DNA from 3 places in the Aquabacterium sp. T101 genome. Region 2 is predicted to be linked to each of the others. Evidence: predicted binding sites of a transcription regulator. Region 2 holds the regulator's gene; each other region holds the start of a gene.

Region 1 (5,467 bases), on a different contig from region 2:
CGCAACCCCGCCAGCGGTGTCTTGAGCTGGTGCGCCGCGTCGGCCAGGAAGTGCTTCTGCGCCCGCAGCGACCGGTCCAGCCGCCCGAGCAGCTCGTTGATCGCACCCACCAGCGGGCTCACCTCCTCGGGGGCGGCGCGCTCGTCGATCGGCGACAGGTCGCCCACCGCCCGCTTGCGGATGCGGCGCTGGAGCTGGTCCAGCGGGCGCAGGCCGCGCATCAGCGCGAACCACACCAGCACCACCGCCAGCGGCAGGATCGCGAACTGCGAGAACATCACGCCGCGGGCGATCTCGGTGGCCAGCTGCGACCGCTTGTCCAGCGTCTCGGCCACCTGCACCAGCGGCGGCGTCGAGCCGCCGCCGACCGGCAGGGGGATCCACAGGTAGGCCACCCGCACGGTGCGGCCGTCGAGGTCGTCGTCGCGGAAACGCACCTCGCCGTCGGCCTGCGGCGGCTCGTCGGGCACCGGCAGCTCGCGGTCGCCGGCGATGCGCTCGCCGCGCGTGCCCAGCACCAGGAAGTAGAACTGGTCCGGCTGGTCGCCGCGCAGGATCGCCGCCGAGGCGTCGGTCAGCGCGATGCGCGCCACCGGGTTGGCGCCGCGAGCGTCGGGCATCAGCGTGACGCGGCGCGACAGCGTGCGCGCGGTCTCGCCCAGCTCGCGGTCGAACGGCCGGTTGGCGATGTTCTGCGCCGACAGCCAGATGATCACCACCGACATCGGCCACAGCAGCAGCAGCGGCACCAGCAGCCAGTCGAGGATGTCCCCGAACAGCGAGCGCTGGGGCCGGGTGTCGGTCGCCGGGGCGTCGTCGGCGCTCACGCGCTCAGCCGGCAATCTTTTCCAGGCAGTAGCCCAGGCCGCGCACCGTGGCGATGCGGATCGGGCCCTGCTCGATCTTCTTGCGCAGCCGGTGGATGTAGACCTCGATGGCGTTGTTGCTCACCTCGTCGCCCCACTCGCACAGCCGCTCGACGAGCTGGTCCTTGCTGACCAGGCGGCCGGCGCGCTGCAGCAGCACTTCCAGCAGCGAGATCTCGCGTGCCGACAGGTCGATCATCTGGTCGTTGATGTAGCACACGCGCCCGGTGGCGTCGAACGACAGCGGCCCGTGCTTGAGCACGCTGCTGGCCGTGCCCAGGCCGCGCCGCATCAGCGCCCGCACCCGCGCCTCCAGTTCCTGCAGCGAGAACGGCTTGGCCATGTAATCGTCGGCACCCAGGTCCAGGCCCTTGACACGCTGGTCGACGCTGTCGGCCGCGGTCAGGATCAGCACCGGCGTCGTGGCGCCGCGCGCGCGGTACTTCCGCAGCACCTCGAAGCCGTGCATCTTGGGCAGCCCCAGGTCGAGGATGACGAGGTCAAACTCGTGCGACGCCAGCGCGGCGTCGGCCTCGTTGCCCGACGCGACGTGGTCGGCCGCATAGCCCGCGGCCCGCAGCGACCGCAGCAGGCCATCGGCCAGCACCTGGTCGTCCTCGGCGATCAAGACTCGCATCGGCCGTCTCCTCTTGGCTCTTTGGAGCCGATTCTATGAACCGCGGGCCCGCCGGGGTTGACGAAGGCGGGTACCTGTACGAATATCCAGTTGTCGCGCATAATCGCGCCGCCCCCCAAACCACCCGCCGGAGACCCCATGGACGCCCCCGTCAAAGCCCTCAACACCGAGAAAGCCAAGGCCCTTCAGGCGGCGCTGGCGCAGATCGAAAAGCAGTTCGGCAAGGGCTCCATCATGCGCCTGGGCGACGGCGAGGCGGTGGAAGCCATCGAAGCCGTGTCCACCGGCTCGCTCGGCCTGGACATCGCCCTGGGCATCGGCGGCCTGCCGCGCGGCCGCGTGGTCGAGATCTACGGCCCGGAATCCAGCGGCAAGACCACGCTCACGCTGCAGGTCATCGCCGAGATGCAGAAGACCGGCGGCACCTGCGCCTTCATCGACGCCGAGCATGCCCTGGACACCGGCTACGCTCAAAAGCTCGGCGTCAACCTGCAGGAACTGCTGATCTCCCAGCCCGACACCGGCGAGCAGGCGCTCGAGATCGTCGACGCCCTGGTGCGCTCCGGCTCGATCGACCTCGTCGTGGTGGACTCGGTGGCCGCGCTCACGCCCAAGGCCGAGCTCGAAGGCGAGATGGGCGACAGCCTGCCCGGCCTGCAGGCCCGACTGATGAGCCAGGCCCTGCGCAAGCTCACCGCCACGATCAAGAAGACCAACACCATGGTCATCTTCATCAACCAGATCCGCATGAAGATCGGCGTGATGTTCGGCAACCCCGAAACCACCACCGGCGGCAATGCGCTCAAGTTCTACGCCTCGGTGCGCCTGGACATCCGCCGCACCGGCAGCATCAAGAAGGGCGAGGAAGTCATCGGCAGCGAGACCAAGGTCAAGGTCGTCAAGAACAAGGTCAGCCCGCCGTTCAAGACCGCCGAGTTCGACATCCTCTACGGCGAAGGCATCAGCCGCGAGGGCGAGATCATCGACATGGGCGTCAACGCCAAGGTGCTCGACAAGAGCGGCGCCTGGTACGCCTACAACGGCGAGAAGATCGGCCAGGGCAAGGACAACGCCCGCGAATTCCTGCGCGAGAACCCCGAGCTGGCCGTCGAGATCGAGAACAAGGTCCGCGAGTCGATGGGCATCCCGCTGCTGCCCACGGCCGGCGCCGACGGCGCCTGAGGCCGGCCGCTCACGGAGGCCGGCGGCGATGGCGCCGCCCCTGTCGCTGAAGGCCCGCGCGCTGCAGTGGCTGGCGCAGCGCGAGCACAGCCGCGCCGAGTTGCGGCGCAAGCTGATGCGCGCTGCGCGCCAGCGCGACCGGGCCGCGGCAGAGCAGGCCGCCGCCTCTGAGGCGGCGCCGCCCCTCGATGCCGATCCCGGGCCGGAAGTCGACGCGCTGCTCGACTGGCTCGCGGCCCGGCACTACCTGAGCGAAGCCCGCTTCGTCGAGTCGCGGGTGCATGCGCGGGCCGCACGCTACGGCAACCGCCGCATCGCCCAGGAACTGGCGCAGCATGGCGCCACGCTCGACGAGGCCACCGCCGGGCGCCTGAAGGCCACCGAGCTCGACCGCGCCCGCGCCGTATGGCAACGCAAGTTCGACGGCGCCGTCGAGGTCGACGCGGCCGGGCGTGCCCGCCAGATGCGCTTTCTCGCCGGACGCGGCTTCTCGGCCGACGTGATCCGCCGCGTCGTGCAGGCCCGGGGCGACGACGACCCGCCGGGTGACTGACGCGTCGCTGACACGGTTTTGGTGCGCCGCACCATGCTAAATTCGCCCGCGCCCGCAACCGCCTCCGACAGCGGCGCCTACTGCGCCGCGACCGCCCCATGAAAATCCACGAATACCAAGGCAAGGAAGTCCTGCGCCAGTACGGCGTGCCCGTACCGCGCGGCTATCCCGCGTTCTCCGTCCGCGAGGCCTCCGAGGCCGCGCAGAAGCTCGGCGGCAGCGTCTGGGTCGTCAAGGCCCAGATCCACGCCGGCGGCCGCGGCAAGGGCGGCGGCGTCAAGCTCGCCCGCTCGATGCCCGAGGTCGAGACGCTGGCCGGCCAGATCCTGGGCATGCAGCTCAAGACGCACCAGACCGGGCCCGAAGGCCAGAAGGTGCGCCGCCTGCTGATCGAGGAAGGCGCCGACATCAAGAAGGAGTACTACCTCGCCGCGCTCACCGACCGGGCGACGCAGAAGGTGGCGATCATGGCCAGCAGCGAAGGCGGCATGGACATCGAGGAAGTGGCGCACAAGACGCCCGAGAAGATCATCAAGGTGTTCGTCGACCCGGCCACCGGCCTGACCGACGCGCAGGCCGGCGAGCTGGCCGACGGCATCGGCGTGCCCGCCGCGAGCAAGGCGCAGGCCGTCGACGTGTTCAAGAAGCTCTACGCCTGCTACATGGGCACCGACGCCAGCCTGGCCGAGATCAACCCGCTGATCCTCGAAGGCAACGGCAACATCAAGGCCCTGGACGCGAAGTTCAACTTCGACAGCAACGCGCTGTTCCGCCACCCCGAGATCGTGGCCTACCGCGACCTCGACGAGGAGGACCCGGCCGAGATCGAGGCCAGCAAGTTCGACCTCAGCTACATCAGCCTGGACGGCAACATCGGCTGCCTGGTCAACGGCGCCGGCCTGGCCATGGCCACGATGGACACCATCAAGCTGTTCGGCGGCGAGCCGGCCAACTTCCTGGACGTCGGCGGCGGCGCCACCGCCGAGAAGGTGACCGAGGCCTTCAAGATCATGCTCAAGAACAAGAGCGTGAAGGGCATCCTGGTCAACATCTTCGGCGGCATCATGAAGTGCGACACCATCGCCGAGGGCGTGATCGCCGCGTGCAAGGCGGTGAACCTGTCCGTGCCGCTGGTGGTGCGCATGAAGGGCACCAACGAGGACCTGGGCAAGAAGATGCTCAAGGAATCGGGCCTGCCGATCATCAGTGCCGACACGATGGCCGAAGCGGCCACCAAGATCGTCGCCGCCGTCAAGTAAGGGTCCGTCATGAGCATCCTGATCAACAAGAACACGCGCGTCATCACGCAGGGCATCACCGGCAAGACGGGCCAGTTCCACACCCGCATGTGCCGCGACTACGCCAACGGCAAGAACTGCTTCGTCGCCGGCGTCAACCCCAAGAAGGCCGGCGAGGACTTCGAAGGCATCCCCATCTACGCCAGCGTCAAGGACGCCAAGGCCCAGACCGGCGCCACCGTCAGCGTGATCTACGTGCCGCCGGCGGGCGCCGCCGCGGCCATCTGGGAGGCCGTCGAGGCCGACCTCGACCTGGCCATCTGCATCACCGAGGGCATCCCCATCAAGGACATGCTCGAGGTGCGCAACCGCATGAAGGCCAAGGAGGCCGCGGGCGGCAAGAAGACGCTGCTGCTGGGCCCCAACTGCCCGGGCACGATCACGCCCGAGGAGATCAAGATCGGCATCATGCCGGGCCACATCCACCGCAAGGGGCGCATCGGCGTGGTGTCGCGCTCGGGCACGCTCACCTATGAGGCGGTGGCGCAGCTGACCGAGATCGGCCTGGGCCAGAGCAGCGCCGTGGGCATCGGCGGCGACCCGATCAACGGCCTGAAGCACATCGACGTGATGCGCATGTTCAACGACGACCCGGACACCGACGCCGTGATCATGATCGGCGAGATCGGCGGGCCGGACGAGGCCGAGGCCGCGCGCTGGTGCAAGGCCCACATGAAGAAGCCCGTGGTCGGCTTCATCGCCGGCGTCACCGCCCCCCCGGGCAAGCGCATGGGCCACGCCGGCGCGCTGATCTCCGGCGGCGCCGACACCGCCGACGCCAAGCTGGCCATCATGGAGGAGTGCGGGTTCACGGTGACGCGCAACCCGTCCGAGATGGGCCGCCTGCTCAAGTCGCTGCTCTGAACTGAGACTCGGCCCTGGGCCACCCGCGACGGGGCCTGGGCGCCGAACCCGCCGGGCGTGACAAACC
Region 2 (5,467 bases):
CAAGGGCTGCATGGCCCGGCTGGCGGGCCATGAGATCCCGTCGTGGGAGGACAACGAGGCCAGCCTTGCCGACCTGCGGGCGCGCGTGCGGCGCACCATCGACTACGTGTCGTCGTTCAGCGCGGCCCAGATCGACGGCAGCGAGTCACGCCCGATCAGCGTGCCGCGCCGCAATGCCGAGCCGCTGCAGTTCGACGGCGAGACGTTCCTGAAGCACTACGCGATGCCGAACTTCTACTTCCACGTCACGATGACCTACGCGCTGCTGCGGCATGCCGGCGTGGACGTGGGCAAGGCCGACTATCTGCGCGGGGCGCAGCCGGTCTGAGGCAATGCGATGGAGCGCGGCCGCGGCCCGGAGGGGCGGCGGCCGCGGCAGGGTTCAGAGCGACTCAGGGCGATTCAGCGATTCAGGGCGACTCAGAGCGGCCCGTAAAGCGCCTTGCGCTGGGCGGTGTAGGCCCACCAGGGGGCCGCGTCGGCACCGTTCATGAAGTCCACCGCGGCCATGAAGGTGTCGAGCACGCAAGGGTCCTGCCGCGTGCCGGTGGCCGCGGCGAGCTTCTGGTAGAGCACGAACGCGTCGCGGCCCTTCAGCTCGCGCGGGGTCTGGATGCCGATCAGGCGCAGGTCCGCGGCCAGCGACGGGCCGATGTTGGGCAACTGCTCCAGCGTCACGCACTGCTGCGGGTCGCGCGCCTTCGGCGCCTTGATGCGCACGGCGTTCATGGGGCTCAGCCTCCCGCTTCCACGGGGCCCTCGCCCCAATGGCGGGCGATCACCGGGGCCACCCTCGGGTGAGCCTCGACACGCTCCAGCCAGCGCGACATCGCCGGCCGCTGCCGCGCGAGGTGCTTGCGGGCGCCGGACCAGCGCGACACGACGGTGGCCATCAGGTCGGCCGCCCCGGGCTGCGAGCCGCCCAGGAAGGCGCCGGTGTCCTCGGGGTAGAAGGTGTCCGCGAAGAGGCTCCACAAGCGGTGCAGCCGTCGCCGCGCCCCGGCGCGCAGGCGCTCGTTGGCCTGAGGGTCGCCCTTGCCGAGCCAGCGCTCGGGGTAGTCGATGACGCCGATGGCTGCATAGCAGTTGGCCGACACGAAGGCGATCGCCCGCAGCGCCACGGCCCGCTGCGCCGGGTCGCGCGGCAGCAGGCCCGAGCGCGGATGGGCCAGGCCCAGGTGAATGAGGATCGCCGCGCTTTCGGTGAGCACCGTGCCGTCGGGCGTGACGAGCGTGGGGATCTGGCCCAGCGGGTTCACGCGGCGCAGCTCGGCGCGCGCCGACTTCGGCTCCCAGGTGGACGCGGTGACGATGCGGTAGGGCGCGCGCGCCAGCTCCAGCGCGGCTTCCACCATGGCCGAGCCCGAGTTGCGGCTGCCGTAGAGCACGTAGGGCGCGGCGGTCGCCATGGCGCGTCTACATCAGCATCGTGTTGCGGATCAGCCCGACGGCCAGGCCCTCGATGGCGAAGGGTTCGTCCTCCGATGGCGTGACGATGATGGGCTCGAACTCGGGGTTCTCGGGCAGCAGCTCGATGTGGCCGCGCGCGCGCCGGAAGCGCTTGACCGTGACCTCGTCGCCCAGGCGGGCGACGACGATCTGGCCGTTCTTGGCGTCGCTGGCCTTCTGCACCGCAAGCAGGTCACCGTCCATGATGCCGGCGTCTCGCATGCTCATGCCGCGCACGCGCAGCAGGTAGTCGGGCTTGCGCGCGAACATGCTGGCCTCGACCACGTAGGTCTGGTCGATGTGCTCCTGCGCCAGGATCGGGCTGCCCGCGGCCACGCGGCCCACCAGCGGCAGCGTCAGCTGCGACAGGCTGGGCAGCGGCAGGCTGAACTGCTTGCCGCGCGCCTGGTTGAGCTTCTTCAGGGCCTCGGGCTGCAGGCGGATGCCGCGCGACGTGCCGCCCACCAGCTCGATCACGCCCTTGCGCGCCAGGGCCTGCAGGTGCTCCTCGGCGGCATTGGGCGAGCGGAAGCCCAGCTCGGCGGCGATCTCGGCCCGGGTGGGCGGCGCGCCGGTGCGGGCGATGGCGCTTTGCACCAGGTCGAGGATCTGCTGCTGGCGGTCGGTAAGCTTGGGGCGTTCTTCCATGATGGCGCAGCGGGGCAGGGCCCTGGTGGTTTGTCCAGTGGCTGTATTTTTATCCAGATGACGACATGATGGCAAGCAGCAAGGTGGTGATCCTGGGCACGGGCGGCACCATCGCCGGCACGGCCACGAGTGCCACCGACACGGTGGGCTACACCGCCGCGCAGATTGGCGTGGCGCAACTGGTGGCGGCCGTGCCGGCGCTGGCGGGCTTGGACCTCGAATGCGAGCAGGTGGCCCAGCTCGACTCCAAGGACATGGACCACGCCACCTGGCAGCGGCTGGCGCAGCGCGCCGCGCATCACCTGGCGCGCACCGACGTGGCCGGCGTGGTGGTCACCCACGGCACCGACACGCTGGAGGAGACGGCCTACCTGCTGCACCGCGTGCTCGGGCCGGCCAAGCCGCTGGTGCTGACGGCGGCCATGCGGCCGGCCACGGCGCTGGGCGCCGATGGGCCGAGAAACCTGCTCGACGCGGTGACGCTGGCGCAGGACCCGCGTGCCGGCGGCGTGCTGGTGGCGCTGGCCGGCCGCGCGTGGGCCGGGGCCGAGGTCCGCAAGACACACACCTGGCGCACCGACGCCTTCGACGCCGGCGACGCCGGGGCGCTGGCCGACCTGCTGGACGGACGCATCCAGTGGTGGCGTGGCGCGCCGCAGGGCGAGCCGCTGGGCCTGGCGCGCGTGGCACCGGATGCGGCGCGCTGGCCGCGCGTGGCGATCGTGCACAGCCACGCCGGCGCCGACGGCGCGGTGGTGGACGCGCTACAGGCGCGCGGCATGGACGGCCTCGTCGTCGCCGGCACCGGCAACGGCACGATGCACCGCGACCTGGAGGCCGCGGTCGAGCGCGCGATGGCCGCCGGCGTCGAGGTGCTGCGCTGCTCGCGCTGCGCAGCGGGGCCGGTGCAGGGCGGTGCCGCGCAGCCGGCAGCAGTGTCCCTATCGCCCGCGCAGGCCCGGGTGGAACTGCTGCTGCGCCTGCTGGCGCGCACTGCTTGAGGCGCCCGCGCGGGAACGACCGCCTCGTCGCCCGCCGATTCGTCGCGGCCTACTTGCGGGCTGGCTTGCTGCCCGGCGTCACGTAGCGCGCCAGGTCCTCCGCCGACGCCTTGTAGGCATGCAGCACGCCGGGGATCAGCCGGTAGCCGCTGAAGTCGTAGCCCGCCGGCACCGCGGCGCCCGGCGCGCCGTTGGCGCCGACCAGCACGCAGTTGGCCAGCGTGCCGATGTCGCAGCGGATGCGCTCGAACGTGCCGGCACCGGTGGGGCGGTAGTACACGTCGCGCTGCACGCTGGTACCGCTGTCCTGCGTCACGGAGTAGTCGTTGTCGGTGCCGGCCAGCACGAGGTAGCTGCCGTCGTTCAGGCGCGGTCCGATGGTCAGACCTTCCCACTTTTCGGGCGACACGCCGCCCAGCGACGCGAGCGACGGATGCGCCAGCGTGGCGGGCGCGGCCAGGTCCAGCCAGGGCACGGTGGCGTCCTTGGTGACAGTGGTGAACACGGCACCCGGCGCGTCCAGGTCGATCGCGCTCACGTCGGTGGCTCCGGCCAGGCTGATCCGGAACACCTTCTTGTTGGCGGGCGTGCCTTCGGAGTCGACGCCCAGGCCGCGGTTGTTGCGCTCGAGCACCAGGAACTCGGTGTCGTTGAGCGCCACCAGTGCGGAGATGCCGCGACCCTGCGAGCTGCCTTCCATGCGGTAGGCGTACTGGGCCTTGGCGCGGCCGGTGCGGGTGTCGAACGCGACGATGCGGTTCAGCGTTCCGCTGCTGCCGCCTTCGTCCAGCATCGCGCTCTGCAGCATGGCGAAGGCGGTGCGGCCGTCCGGGCTGATGGCCAGGCCCTCGAAGCCGCGGTTGGTGCGCTTGCCGGCGGTGTTGCCGGTGTCACCGGCGAAGTTGGTCTGCCCGGTGGCGGCATTGCGCGGCAGCAGGTTGGCGGGCGTCTCGAATCGCCGGACCAGACGGCCCCAGGTGGTGAACTCGTAGAGGGAGGGACCATATTCGTCGGACACCAGCAGATGGCCGTTGCGCGGGTTCACGACGATGCCCTCGGGGTCGAACGACAGCCCGAGCTCGCCGCCCTCGGTCGGCGCGAATCCGTCGAGCGATGCGCCGCCGCGACGGAAGATGAAGGTCTTGAGGATCTGGAAGTTCGAGATCGCGCCCGAATGCGGGTCGATGTCGAGCTTGAAGCGGTGGATCCGCGTCTCGTACTTCAGCGTGCCGCCACCCGGGCCGCGGTCCGACAGCGCCCACCACTCGTTGCTCTGCGGGTCGTAATAGATGTCGGAGAAGAAACCCATCCGGCCGTCGTTGACCAGCGTGCCACCCGAAGCGTCGAGCGTCGTGGCGTCGATCGCGAGCCCGTTGACGAACTGCGGTGCGGCCAGCGCGGCGGAGGTACCGGTCAGGGCGAGGACGGCGGCTGCAAGGAAGCGCAGCGGGGCGGGGATACGGTTCAAGGGGTGTCTCCGGTCGGTGGGTCAAACCCGCGACCGTAGACACCTTGCATGACCGTCCTGTGACGGCAGGCCGGCGCACCGGCCCGCCCGGGCGTGGATCAGGCGATCGTGAACGTCACGTCGATGTTGCCGCGCGTCGCGTTCGAGTACGGGCACACCTCGTGCGCCGTCTTCACCAGCGTTTCGAGGGCGGCGCGGTCCATGCCGGGCACCGACAGCTTCATCGCCACGGCGATCGAGAACGCGCCGGCCTTGCCGGCCATCGGGCCGATCGACACGTCGGCGGTGATCGACACCTCGGCCGGCAGCGCGACCTTCTGGCGCGCCGACACGGCCTTCATCGCGCCGATGAAGCAGGCCGAGTAGCCGGCCGCGAAGAGCTGCTCGGGGTTGGTGCCGGGGCCGCTGTCGCCGCCGAGTTCCTTGGGCGTGGACAGGTTCAGGCTGATGCGGCCGTCGGACGACTTGGTCGTGCCGGCGCGGCCGCCGGTGGACGTGGCCTGGGCGGTGTAGAGGGCTTTCTCGATGGCCATGAAGGGCTCCTGTTGATGGGGGGCGGGAAGGGGCGTGGCGGTCAGGCCGACTGCGACGCGGTGGAAACGGACGTGGCGAGCTGGTCGCGCAGGGTCTTGAGGCGGGCGGTCAGGCTCTGCAGCTCGTCGAGCGAGCAGCCCGACGCGCAGGCCACCGCCGCGGGCACCGCCAGCGCACGGCGCTTGAGGGCGCGGCCCTCGCGCGTGAGCTGCAGCAGCACGCGCCGCTCGTCGCTGCTGTCGCGCAGCCGCTGCACCAGGCCCGACGCTTCCAGCCGCTTGAGCAGCGGCGTCAGGGTGCCGGAGTCGAGCTGCAGGCGCTCGCCGATCTGCGATACGGCCAGGCCGTCGACTTCCCACAGCACCAG
Region 3 (5,467 bases), on a different contig from region 2:
TCTTGTCCACCGCCTGCGTGAACGAGGACAGGTCCTCCTTCACGTCGTTGCGGCTCATGCCGTGCACCTTGAGCAGGTCGGTCAGCAGCTGGTACTGGCCCGAGCCCGGCGAGCCCGACGACACGCTCTTGCCCTTGAGGTCGCGCACGCTGTTGATGCCCATGTCGGCGCGCGTGATCAGCTGCACCGTCTCGGGGTAGAGCGCGCCGAGCGCGCGCAGGTTCTTCAGCGGCGCGCCGTTGAACTGGCCGGTGCCGTTGTAGGCCGCGTCCAGGATGTCGGCGGCGACGAAGGCCGACTCGATCTCCTTGTTGCCCAGCAGCTTGGCGTTGCCCACCGACGCGCCGGCCGCCTCGGCGGTGGCGCTGATCTTCTGGCCGCCCACGGTGGCCTTGTTGGAGATCAGCTGCGCCAGCATGCCGCCCAGCGGGTAGTAGGTGCCGCCCGTGCCGCCGGTGGCGATGCCGAAGAACAGGCGTTGCTGCGCGACGGCCGCGGTGGCCAGCGTGGCGGCCATGGCCACGGCGGCGACGAACTTCCAGCTCGTTTTCATCTGAAGGGCTCCTTGGTTGATGCGTGCAGGTGGTGCGTGCGGGGAATGCAGGCGGGGTAGCAAGATCGCGACCATACCCCCGGCATGCGGCGCGGCCCACCGGGCTTGCCCGCAGCGCGGCCCGACCCGAGTCCTGACGCGCTCCCCGACAATGGGCCGATGACCCGACCCCATGACGTGATCGTGATCGGCGCCGGCGTGGTGGGCGCGTCGGTGGCCTTCCACCTCGCCGCGCTCGGCGTGCGCGACGTGCTGCTGCTCGACCGCGGCCAGGTCGGCGAGGGCACCAGCGCGCAGTCCAGCGGCATCCTGCGCACGCACTACTCGGTGCCGAGCAACGTGGCGCTGGCGCGTGCGTCGTGGGCCGCGTTCGAGCGCTTCGCCGACTACGTGGGCGACGACGAGGCCTCGGCCGGCCTCGTCCGGTGCGGCTACCTGATCGCCGCGCCCGAGGGCGAGCGGCTCGAGGCGCTGCGCGCGTCGCTGGCGCACCAGCAGGCCAGCGGCATCCCGCTGCGCCTGCTCGACGCGGGCGAGGCGGCGTCGCTGCTGCCGATCGCGCGCTTCGACGACGCGGCGCTGATCGGCTTCGAGCCCGAGGCCGGCTTCGCCGACGCGCACCTGGTGGCCAGCGCGTTCGCGCGCGGCGCGCGCCGCCGCGGCGCCACGCTGCGCACCGGCGTGGCGGTGCAGGGCCTGCTGCGCGACGCTGCCGGCCGCGTCGTCGGCGTGCGCACCGCGCAGGGCGAGCTGCATGCCGGCACGGTGGTCAGTGCGCAGAACATCTGGAGCGCCGAGCTGGAGGCCTGGACCGGCGTGCCGATGCCGGTGCGCGCCGAGCGCCACCGCGTGCTCGCGCTGCAGGGCGAGCCGGCCTACACCGCCGCGATGCCGGTGTTCAAGGACCTCGGCTCGCCCGGCATGCTGTACTGCCGCAGCTACGGCGGGCGCCAGATGCTGGTGTCCGAGGGCACCGCGGGCGAGACGCTCGACGCGCCGTCCAACGAGCCGGGCGACGTGTCGATGGACCTCGTGGCCGACATCGGGGCCCAGGTCGCCGAGCGCTTTCCCAGCTACGACAGCGCCGGCCTCGCGTCGAGCTGGACCGGCGTCTACGACGTGACGCCGGACTGGAACCCGGTGCTCGGCCCGGTGCCCGGGCTGCCCGGCCTGGTGGTGGCCTTCGGCTTCTCGGGCCACGGCTTCAAGCTGTCGCCGGCCGTCGGCCGCGCGATCGCGCAGACCGTGCTCGGCCAGCCCACCGACGTGCCGCTGGCGCCGTATGCGATCGACCGCTTCGCGCGCGGCGAGCTGCTGGTGGGCCGCTACGGGCAGGGCGCGGTGTCGTAGCCGCGCGGCCGGCGCTCGCGCCGGGCCCGCCGAGGCGCGGGCGAAGTGCCGGGCGGGGAGGCCGCCCAAGCCGGCAATCCTGCCGCTCGTGCGGGCTCGCAGGGTGTTCGCGGCGCGAAAAACACTGTATAAACATACAGCCTTCGCAGTGCCCTGAAACCGCCCTCCACCCCCCGCCGATCCGTCTGCCCATGCGCAGCGTTGCCCCCGCTTTCCCCGACGCCGCCGCATCGTCGCTGCCGGTCTGGCGCGCCGACCAGCTGGCGCCCGCCGTGGGGGCGGACGCCGTGCGCCCCACCGGCCACGCCGCGCTCGACGCCGAATTGCCCGGCGGCGGCTGGCCGGCGGCCGGCCTGACCGAGCTGCTGCTGCCCGCGCCCGGCTGCGGCGAGCTGCGCCTGCTGGCCCCGGCGCTGGCCGGCCTGCCGGTGCTGTGGGTGGCGCCGCCGCTGCTGCCGTATGCGCCGGCACTGGCCGCGCTCGGCCTCGCGGCCGACCGGATCACCGTGGCCTGCCCGGCCGGTGGGGCGGGCGCGGCCGGGTCGCACCAAGCCATCACCCAGGCGGCCACCCAGGCCGCCGACGCCGCCTGGGCCGCCGAGCAGGCGCTGCGCGCCGGCGTGCTGGGCGCGGTGCTGTGGTGGCAGGGCGCGGCGCCGGTGCTGCCGGCCACGCTGCGCCGCCTGCACCTGGCGGCCACCGAGGGCCGCACGCCGCTGTTCGCGCTGCGCCCGGCGGCCGCGCGCGCGCAGTCCTCGCCCGCGCCGCTGCGCCTGGCGCTGGACCTCGCCGGCCCGTCGCAGCTGGCGGTGGACGTGTTCAAGCGGCGCGGCCCGCCGCTGGCCGCGCCGCTGCATCTGGCGCTGCGCGGGCCGGCCCCGCGGCGCGCCGCGCCGGCCGCGACGGCGCCGATCGTGCTGCCGTCCGCGCCCGTTGCCGGCCCGGCGCCTGTGCCGGCCCGCATCGCCACGCCGGCCGACGCCGCGCCAGCCACCCCGCCCGACCTGCCGACCCATGCTGTGGTTCGCACTGCACCTGAGCGGGCTGCCGCTTGAGGCCTGCCTGGCCGCGCTGCCCGCGGCCGCGGCCGACGACGGAGCGCCCGCGACGGCCGCCGCCGCCACGCCGCCGTGCTGCGTGGTCGACGCGCGCCGCGTGCTGCTGGCCGACGCCGCCGCCACGGCCGCCGGCGTCGAGCCGGGCATGAGCGCGGCCACCGCGGCGTCGCTCGCGGCGGGCCTGCGCGTGTTCGCGCGCGACCCGGCGCAGGAAGCGGCGCAGGTGCAGCGCCTGGCGCTGGCGCTGGCGCGCTTCACGCCGTCGCTGGTGCTGCAGCCCGACGGCCTGCTGCTCGAGGTGCAGGCCAGCCTGCGCCTGTTCGGCGGCGCGCGCGCGCTGTGGCGCGCGGTGCGCGACACCGCCCGCGCCGGCGGCGTGCAGCGGCTGCGCATGGCCGCCGCGCCCACCGCCACCGCGGCCGCGGTGCTGGCACGGGTGGAGCCGGCCTCGCCCGCGCTGCGCCGGCTGCCGCTGGCGCAGCGCCTGGACGCGCTGCCGCTGGCCGGCGCGCTGGTGGCCTGGGGGCTCGACGCGCGGCTGCACGAGCTGCTGCACGGCGTGGGCTGCCGCACGCTGGGCGACGTGCGCGTGCTGCCGCGCAGCGGCGCGCAGCGGCGCGGCCTGGGCCCGCTGCTGGACGCGATCGCGCGCGCGCACGGCCAGGCGCCCGACCCGCAGCCCTGGTTCGAGCTGCCGCAGCGCTTCGAGATGGGTCTGGAGCTGCTGCACCGTGCCGACGACGCGGCGATGCTGGTGTTCGCGCTGCAGCGCCTGGTGCAGCCGCTGGCCGGCTGGCTGGCGCAGCAGTGGCTGGCCGCCACGCGGCTCACGCTCGTGCTGCGCCACGAGACCAGCCTGCGCCACGCGCGGCCCGACACCGAGCTGGTGCTCGCGCTGGGCGACCCCACGCGCGACGCGGCGCAGATCCAGCTGTTGCTGCGCGAGCGGCTGTCGCGCACCGTGCTGCCGGCGCCGGTGTACGCGCTGATGCTGCGGCTGGACCAGGCCTGCGCGCACGCCGGCCGCGAGGCCGTGCTGTGGCGTGAGCAGGGCAGCGCTGCCGGGGCTACCGGCGCCGCCGACGCGCAGGCGCTGTTCGACCGCCTGGCCGCGCGCCTGGGCGCCGACCGCGTGTGCCGCCCGGTGCTGGTGGCCGACCACCGCCCCGAGCGCGCGATGAAGCTGGTGCCCGCGCCGCAGGCCGCAGCGGCGGCCGGTGCGCGGCGCGGCGCCGCGGCCCGCACGGCGGGCAGCACCTCGAGCGGCACGGCACACGGCAATGCCAGCGGCACCGCCCCGCCCGCCCCCGACACCCCGCCGCGCCCGACCTGGCTGCTGCCCGAGCCCGCGCGCCTGGCCGAGGACCCGGCCAGCGGCCGGCCGCTCTACCAGGGCCGTCCGCTGGCGCTGCGCGGCCGCGCCGAGCGCATCGAGGCCGGCTGGTTCGACGCCGCGATGGCGCGCCGCGACTATCACGTGGCGCAGGCGCCGGACCGGCGCTGGCTGTGGGTGTTCCGCGAGCAGCGCCCGGGCGAGGCGGTGGCGCACTGGTACCTGCACGGCGTGTTCGGGTGAGGCCGTGCCGCAGCCCACCCACCCCAAGGCGCCGCGCCCGGTGCCGCCGCTGGCCTCGCCGGCCGTGCCGCCGGCGGCCGACCCGCTGCCCGCGTATGCCGAGCTGCACTGCCGCTCCAACTTCAGCTTCCTCGTCGGCGCGTCGCACCCGCAGGAGCTGGTGGCGCGCGCCGCGCAGCTCGGCTACACCGCGCTGGCGATCACCGACGAGTGCTCGGTGGCCGGCGTGGTGCGCGCGCACGAGGAGGCGCGGCGCCAGGCCGAGGCCGGCAATCCGCTGCGCCTCGTCGTGGGCAGCGAGTTCACGCTCGAAGGCAGCGCCGCGCAGCCGGGCTGCCGCCTGGTGCTGCTGGCGCACTGCCGCGAGGGCTACGCGCAGCTGTGCGAGCTGATCACGCGCGCGCGGCTGCGCGCCGACAAGGGCAGCTACCGCGCCACGGTGGACGACCTCGCCGCCGGCCTGCCGCAGTGCAGCGCGCTGCTGGTGCCGCGGCGCGAGGACGCGCCCGAGGTGCTGCTCGCGCAGGCGCGCTGGCTGCAGGGCCTGTTCGGCGAGCGTGCCGCGGTGGCCGCCGAGCTGCTGATGCATGCCGACGACTCGCTGCTCGTCGAGCGGCTGGACGCGCTGGCCGCGGCCACCGGCATCGACATCGCCGCCGCCGGCGACGTGCTGATGCACGTGCGCTCGCGCAAGGCGGTGCAGGACACGCTGACCGCGATCCGGCTGCGCACGCCGGTGGCCGACTGCGGCTACGCGCTGGCGCGCAACGCCGAGCAGCACCTGCGCTCGCGCCTGCGCCTGGCCCAGCTGTGCCGGCCCGAATGGCTGGCCGCCGCGGTCCGCATCGCCGATCGCTGCCGCTTCAGCCTCGACGAGCTGCGCTACGAGTACCCGGCCGAGCTGGTGCCCGCGGGCCACACGCCGATCTC

Evidence for each region. Region 2 encodes LexA, which represses DNA repair genes until DNA is damaged. Its sites were predicted from a motif close to ACTGTATNNNNATACAGT; they were not measured.
Region 1: a site for LexA is predicted at 1,577-1,594, ahead of recA (recombinase RecA). Genes of this name have one in related genera too.
Region 3: a site for LexA is predicted at 2,027-2,044, ahead of imuA (translesion DNA synthesis-associated protein ImuA). Genes of this name have one in related genera too.

What each region holds. Positions count from the first base shown of each region.
Region 1 covers NZ_JBXVVZ010000004.1:239,901-245,367, reverse strand. Annotated here, with positions in the region: gene AC2EAQ_RS12815 (sensor histidine kinase) at 1-827, opposite strand, end outside; gene AC2EAQ_RS12810 (response regulator) at 832-1,503, opposite strand; gene recA (recombinase RecA) at 1,642-2,685, shown strand; gene AC2EAQ_RS12800 (regulatory protein RecX) at 2,714-3,238, shown strand; gene sucC (ADP-forming succinate--CoA ligase subunit beta) at 3,337-4,497, shown strand; gene sucD (succinate--CoA ligase subunit alpha) at 4,507-5,400, shown strand.
Region 2 covers NZ_JBXVVZ010000001.1:1,026,666-1,032,132, reverse strand. Annotated here, with positions in the region: gene AC2EAQ_RS04770 (DUF1993 domain-containing protein) at 1-328, shown strand, start outside; gene AC2EAQ_RS04765 (helix-hairpin-helix domain-containing protein) at 421-729, opposite strand; gene AC2EAQ_RS04760 (glutathione S-transferase family protein) at 735-1,409, opposite strand; gene lexA (transcriptional repressor LexA) at 1,417-2,097, opposite strand; gene AC2EAQ_RS04750 (asparaginase) at 2,163-3,098, shown strand; gene AC2EAQ_RS04745 (esterase-like activity of phytase family protein) at 3,148-4,566, opposite strand; gene AC2EAQ_RS04740 (organic hydroperoxide resistance protein) at 4,665-5,099, opposite strand; gene AC2EAQ_RS04735 (MarR family winged helix-turn-helix transcriptional regulator) at 5,141-5,467, opposite strand, start outside.
Region 3 covers NZ_JBXVVZ010000004.1:91,060-96,526, reverse strand. Annotated here, with positions in the region: gene AC2EAQ_RS12125 (TAXI family TRAP transporter solute-binding subunit) at 1-553, opposite strand, end outside; gene AC2EAQ_RS12120 (NAD(P)/FAD-dependent oxidoreductase) at 713-1,903, shown strand; gene imuA (translesion DNA synthesis-associated protein ImuA) at 2,095-2,958, shown strand; gene AC2EAQ_RS12110 (Y-family DNA polymerase) at 2,918-4,537, shown strand; gene AC2EAQ_RS12105 (error-prone DNA polymerase) at 4,602-5,467, shown strand, end outside.